DNA from 2 places in the Arthrobacter sp. TMP15 genome. Region 2 is predicted to be linked to the other one. Evidence: predicted binding sites of a transcription regulator. Region 2 holds the regulator's gene; the other holds the start of a gene.
What was found. Region 2 encodes HrcA, which represses chaperone genes, less so after heat shock. Its sites were predicted from a motif close to TTNGCACTCGNNNNNNNCGAGTGCNAA; they were not measured.
Positions count from the first base shown of each region.

Region 1: groL (chaperonin GroEL) is a predicted target of HrcA. The motif match lies at 1,440-1,466, and genes of this name have one in related genera.

Region 1 covers NZ_CP154262.1:687,138-690,549, reverse strand. The annotation lists gene groL (chaperonin GroEL) at 1-1,229, opposite strand, end outside; gene AAFM46_RS03040 (TM2 domain-containing protein) at 1,688-2,236, shown strand; gene AAFM46_RS03035 (LytR C-terminal domain-containing protein) at 2,336-2,935, opposite strand; gene AAFM46_RS03030 (DUF3263 domain-containing protein) at 2,977-3,252, opposite strand.
Region 2 covers NZ_CP154262.1:1,957,319-1,960,730, reverse strand. The annotation lists gene hemW (radical SAM family heme chaperone HemW) at 1-80, shown strand, start outside; gene AAFM46_RS08670 (DUF4870 domain-containing protein) at 112-504, opposite strand; gene AAFM46_RS08665 (DUF3097 domain-containing protein) at 573-1,421, opposite strand; gene hrcA (heat-inducible transcriptional repressor HrcA) at 1,691-2,704, shown strand; gene dnaJ (molecular chaperone DnaJ) at 2,739-3,412, shown strand, end outside.

The sequences.
Region 1 (3,412 bases), 1.3 Mb from region 2:
ACAATGCCTTCTTCAACAGCTGCCTTGGCGTTGCGCACTGCATCTTCAATACGGTGCTTGCGTTCCTTGAGCTCAACTTCAGTTGCGGCTCCGGCTTTGATGACTGCAACTCCACCGGCCAGTTTGGCCAGGCGTTCCTGCAGCTTCTCGCGGTCGTAGTCGGAATCGGAGTTTTCGATCTCGGCACGGATCTGAGCCACACGACCGGCGATGGCTTCGGCGTCGCCGGCTCCATCAACAATGGTGGTCTCATCCTTGGTTACAACAACCTTACGAGCCTTGCCCAAGAGATCCAGAGTGGTATTTTCCAGCTTCAGGCCAACTTCTTCAGCGATGACCTGGCCACCGGTGAGAACAGCAATGTCTGCCAGCTGGGCCTTGCGGCGGTCACCGAAGCCCGGAGCCTTGACGGCAACAGACTTGAACAGACCGCGGATCTTGTTCACGATCAACGTGGCAAGTGCTTCGCCTTCAATATCTTCGGCAATGATCAGCAACGGCTTGTTTGAAGCCATGACCTTCTCCAGAACGGCAACGAGGTCCTTGACGTTGGAGATCTTGGAGTTAACGATCAGGATGTACGGGTCTTCAAGAACCGTTTCCTGGCGTTCGGTGTCGGTGACGAAGTAAGCGGAGATGTACCCCTTGTCAAAGCGCATGCCCTCGGTGAGCTCAAGCTCCAGACCGAAGGTGTTGGACTCCTCAACAGTGATAACACCTTCCTTGCCAACCTTGTCCAGAGCTTCGGCGATGAGTGCGCCGATCTCGGGATCCCCAGCGGAAATGGACGCGGTGGCAGCAATCTGCTCCTTCGTCTCAATTTCCTTGGCGGAGGCGAGTAGCTGCTCGATGACGGCTGCAACAGCCTTCTCGATGCCGCGCTTCAAGGACAGCGGGTCGGCGCCGGCAGCTACGTTGCGCAGGCCTTCCTTGACCAGTGCCTGTGCCAACACAGTGGCTGTGGTGGTGCCGTCTCCTGCGATGTCGTCAGTTTTCTTGGCGACTTCCTTGACCAGCTCGGCGCCGATCTTCTCGTAGGGATCGTCAAGTTCAATTTCCTTGGCGATGGAGACACCATCGTTAGTGATTGTGGGTGCGCCCCACTTCTTTTCAAGAACAACGTTGCGACCGCGCGGCCCCAAAGTGACTTTGACGGCGTCGGCGAGGATATTCAACCCACGCTCAAGACCGCGGCGTGCCTCTTCATCAAATGCAATGAGCTTGGCCATACAGGCTTCAGTCCTTTCAGAACAGTCCTTTCGGGACTGTCGTTTCGGATACAAAGTTCCTCATTGCGGCGCCCGCGACGGACGGATACCCTGCCACTGATCTATTTACAGTGGCCGTGAACCCTCGCCCAATGAGGAAAGTTTAATCCTCCGACGGCGGTTGGACAGCTAATAATTAGCAGTCGCCACCTCAGAGTGCTAAGTCAATAATTAGCACTCGATACAGCAGAGTGCAAGCGCAGAGGCCGGTATGAGCTTGAGGCGAACGCGCCTCGAGCAGCTAAGAGGTCATAATCATGGGCAGCATCCCCACTCCGTGGGCACGCAACACTGGCAGAAGCGACCGTATAGACCCATGTCTAGGACACTTTCTTAGAACTTCAGTGTCCTGCACTTCCGGCTGGGCCCCTAAGCGGATATTGTGGGATCTGTAAGTATTCCGATGCACGCATACGCAAGTGACACCCACTGCCCCGGCAGCGACGCGTGCCACAGCTCAAGCACCAGGAGACACCTTGACTGAGAACATTAAGCCAGAGCACACCCCCGAACAACCGGGCACTCCCAATGACATCCCCGCAGGCTACGACGCGCCCGCCAAGACGGGCTATGAAACCCCTAGTTATCAAGCACCTGCTGCACCGGTAGCTCCCGAAGCGCCAGCCTACGAACAGCCCACCTACCAGCAGCCCGGGGCGCAGCAGGGCTACCCGCAGCAAAATATGCAGCAGCCTTACCAACAGCCTGCCTACAACGCAGCTCCGGGTACCGAGCAGAAGTCAAAGGTTGTTGCAGGTATTTTGGGCATCCTGCTTGGATCTTTGGGTATCCACAACTTCTACTTGGGCAAAACCAAGATCGCGTTGATCCAGCTTCTCGTGTCTGTGATCAGCCTGGGTATCCTCGCACCGCTTATGGCGATCTGGGGACTGGTTGAGGGCATCTTGATTCTCGTGGGCCAAGAAGGTTACCGCACTGATGTCAATGGTGTTCCGCTGAAGGACTAGTTTCCGCATTCACACCTGCACCACGCACGCGAGAAGCCACTTATGGTGTCCAAAACCGGGTTTTGGACACCATAAGTGGCTTCTCGCGTTGAAGAGCGTTTAGGCGCCTGGCCCAAGAACCACGGCCAGCGGAATTCCGAGCTCAGCGGTATCAACCAGCACCGTAATCTTTAGCACCGCGCCTAGCTCATCCGCGTTGGCTTTCTGTTCAATGCCGTTGTAGAAAATAACCGATGTGTTTTGACGCTGCCCTGCCCAGTTGGCCGACTGGGAGACTGCCCAACCGTCGGCCGTAACAAGCCCCGAATATCGGGCAGCCAGCCCGGGGGTGCCCGTTGCGTTGAATATTGCTACGGGAGCGCTCTTATCAACAACGGAATCCGGCGCAGCCTCAGTAGTCGTTTCAGGTTCCGGAGCCGGCGTTTCCACAGCAGAAGTAGCAGGAGCCTCGGTGGTGGCCTCTGCTTCCGCGCTTTCGGCCGGAGCGGAGGTGGTTTTCGCAACAACCGGCGCGTTCGTAGTGTTGAGCATCTTAGGCATGATGATAAATGCCAACAGCCCAATACACAGAGCCACAACACCAAAGATCATCAGCGGCATTAGGGAGCGCCCTTGCGGATCCATCGAAGCCCGGTGAACGCCGTGGCGTGCCGAGCTTTCCTCTACGGCGTCGAATTCATCCCGCGGGTATTTACTCATTGTGCAGTGCTGTCCTTGTGGGTGCGTTGGGTGAGGTGGCGTCAGTTGCCCAGCCGGCGCGCGGACCGGGCCTGTTGACGTGACACACGTAGTCTACGCAACCGTTTGACCAGCATGGGGTCATAAGTCAATGCAGCTTCCGTGTCGATCAACGCGTTCAGCACTTGGTAATAGTGAGTTGCTGAAAGGTCGAACATGTCGCGGATGGCTTGTTCCTTGGCACCAGCGTACTTCCACCACTGCCGTTCAAGGTCAAGCATCTGAGAGTCACGTTCGGTGATGCCGCCTTGAATTACCGGTACTGCGGCAGGGCCCACCGAGTCTTGCTCGTGCTGGATAGCATCGGCCACAATAGCCTCCCTTGAAAATTGCGCATAGGGCCATGATTCATGACCCGCTCTGTCCATAATAAGGGCGAATCACAACTATGTCATTTGAGCTCCTGTGGAAAGTCTCTGTGCATGCTCCGGGTGTGCG
Region 2 (3,412 bases):
AAGCGTTTGCCGGGACACTTGTGCTCACCCTGAAGGGACGTCTCTTGGGTGACGCTGTCACGAGGGCGTTGCTGGACTAGCGATTTCCTACACCGCTAATTGCCAGAGGACCTATTTGAGTAGACGAAGGTTCATTGAGTAGCGGTACGGCTGGCCCTTGTTGACATGGATTGCACCGATGACTGAGAAGACTGTCAGGGCTGCCCATACAAGGAGAGCTAGTAGGGCGAAGATGGTACCCACTGATGGGTTGAACATTGAAAACACCAGGGCCAAGATGTTCAAGAAGACGGCTGCAATTGTGGGTGGCAACGTGAAGTTCAGAGCTTCAAAAGATTCTTGTGCAGTAAACCGGCCACGGGGGCCAAAGACCTTGTAGATCAAAAATGATGGAATGCAGCCAAGGATGCCGCCGCAGTGGGCCAAGAAAGCCCACTGCCTATCTTCTGACGGCGTGAGCGGCCGTTCGCGGACAGCATCGGTTTGGTTATCCGGTTGACTCACAATGACAAGCCTTTCAACATACTAAAAAAGCGGGCGATACCAAGGCTTGTAGGAAATAGGCCTCAGCACTAGGGTACCGGTGCCGTTAGGAAATCTATGACTTCTTCAACGCGTCCCAGCAGCGAAGGTTCCAGGTCTGAGTAGGAATTCACTTTGGAGAGTAATCGCTGCCAGCCAAGCCCAACGTCTTCGGCGGTTGTGTGGGGCCAGCCGAAGGCTTTGAGGATTCCTAGCTTCCACTCCATTGTTCTCGGGACTACAGGCCAGGCGGGAATGCCCAGGGTCGATGGTTTGATGGCCTGCCACACGTCGACATAAGGGTGACCAACAACTAAGACGTTGGCGGCCATTCGTGGAACTTTCATGAGATTTCCCACAATGCGGGTTTCTTTGGATCCGGGCACCAGATGGTCAACCAAGATACCGAGCCGACGGTTGGGCCCAGGGGAAAATTCGGCGACAGCGCCTGTTAAATCGTCAATGCCTCGCAGCGGTTCCACCACAATGCCTTCAACTCGAAGATCATCACCCCATACCTTCTCAACCAGTTCGGCGTCGTGCTTACCTTCAACCCAAATGCGGCTGGCCTTGGCAACTTTCGCTCGGGTATCAGCAACTTTAACGGAGCCCGAAGCCGTTCGCAGCGCCGCTTTGGGCGCGTTGATCACCGGTGCAATGAGTTCAATGGGCTCACCCTCAAGCAAAAATCCGAAACCAAGGGGGAAAGCGCGGATCTTTTCTCGTCTGTCGGCAAGTTCGACAATGTGCATGCCACCGGATTTCTCAAGCCGAACCACCGCCCCAACCCAGCCGGAGGGCACTTCCTCCACAACCAGCCCCGAGCGAGCCTCAACTCGGCGTAAGATGCGCGCGGGCGGTGGGCTGAGGTCTTGGGGGCCCCACTGGTTGTAATGCACAAAAAACCCTAACTCTCGACGTTCAATGCAACGCTCATGGCGAACGCTGCTCGCTGAAAACCCATGCTATCCGGTGGAAGTGCACCAATTCGAGCATTGGTGGAGGTTGCGGCCATTTGTGGGTCAGCGTAAAAGTATTAGAATTGGCACTTGGATGTCTAGAGTGCCAACGTTGAAGACGTGGTCCCTGCTTCCGCAACAAACAGCAGGGTCTACACGACCAACAAACAGCAGGGTCTAGACGGCCAGCAAACAGGGAGGTGATGGGTATGAGCGAACCACGTAAGTTAGAGGTCCTTCGGGCGATCGTTGAAGATTATGTGCATACACGCGAGCCCGTCGGCTCCAAGGCCTTGGTTGAAAGGCACCAGCTGGGTGTTTCAAGCGCCACCATCCGCAACGACATGGCGGCCTTGGAAGAAGAGGGCTTGATTGCAGCACCGCACACAAGTTCCGGACGAATCCCCACTGACAAGGGGTACAGGCTCTTCGTTGATCAGCTTTCCTCGGTAAAGCCACTCTCCGCTGCTGAGCGTCGAGCGATATCTGTCCTGCTTGAAGGCTCAACGGATTTGGATGACGTGCTGGAGCGAACGGTGCGTGCGCTGGCGCATCTGACTAACCAAGTTGCCGTTGTCCAGTATCCCCGTTCGGCCGCAGCCACTGTCCGTCATATTGAGTTTGTTGCCCTTGCCGCGAGCCAGGTGCTTGTTGTGCTGATTCTGGCCTCGGGAAAAGTGGAGCAAAACGTGATCGACGTCGGGAGTTGTCTTGACGATGCGAGCCTGGCACAGCTGCGGCAGGCGTTTCTGCTAAGCCTCAACGGCTTGGCAGTAGCGAAGATCCCAGCCGTGGCGATAAAAATTCCTGCGACTGTACCGCGTGCCGAACAAGGCCCGGCGGCGAGGCTCGCACAGGGCTTGGTCCTCTTGGCTCAAAACGCCCGCGAAGACAGGATCGTGATGGCGGGCACGGCCAACCTGGCCCGATCAAACAATGACTTCCCACTGAGTATTGGTCCTGTCCTTGACGCCTTGGAGGAACAAGTGGTGTTACTGCGACTCCTTGAGGCTATGGCACAGGACACCTTAGGAATGGCGGTTGTCATTGGCCGCGAGAACCCCCATGATTCCCTGTCTGAAGCCTCCGTCGTGGCAAGCATTTACGGCCCCGGCGAAAGCGCCAAGCTGGGTGTGGTTGGACCTACCCGGATGGATTACCCCAACACCATGTCAAGTGTGCGAGCAGTAGCGCAGTACCTGTCTAGAATTCTGGCCGGCTAAACGGCCACCGTTTCCACGTAAAGAGAGCAACATTTTGAGTAATCACTACGACGCATTGGGCGTTGCCCGCGACGCAACAGCCGAAGAAATCAAAAAGGCCTACCGCAAGCTGGCACGCAAACTTCATCCGGACGTCAACGACGCCCCGGACGCTCAGGACAGCTTCAAGGCAGTGACCCATGCCTATGAGGTCCTTTCCGACCCGCAAAAGCGACGTGTCTATGACACCACCGGCAACGAAAACGGCAATGACAACGGCGGTGGTGGAGGTAACTTTGGCGGCGAGGGGTTCGCCTTCCAAGACATCTTTGAAACCTTCTTTGGAGGCGGCGGAGGCGGCGGTGGAGGCGGTGGCCGGGGCCCGGCATCACGTATGCGCCGTGGCCAAGATGCCCTCATCACGGTACGTGTTGAACTGCGCGAAGCCGTGTTTGGCGTCAATAAGAAACTTGAAATTGACACTGCCATCACGTGCCCCACCTGCGATGGCAGCTGCTGCCGCAAAGGTACCTCACCCACCACCTGCGATGTCTGCCACGGCAGCGGCCAGATCCAGCGACCCATGCGCTCCATTTTGGGTAATGTCATGACCCTGGCAACCTGCAATTCCTGCCAGGGTTTTGGCACCATGATCATTGACCCCTGTAATGAATGCATGGGAGAAGGTCGTGTCCGCAACCGCCGCTCCTTCACCATAAAGGTTCCGGC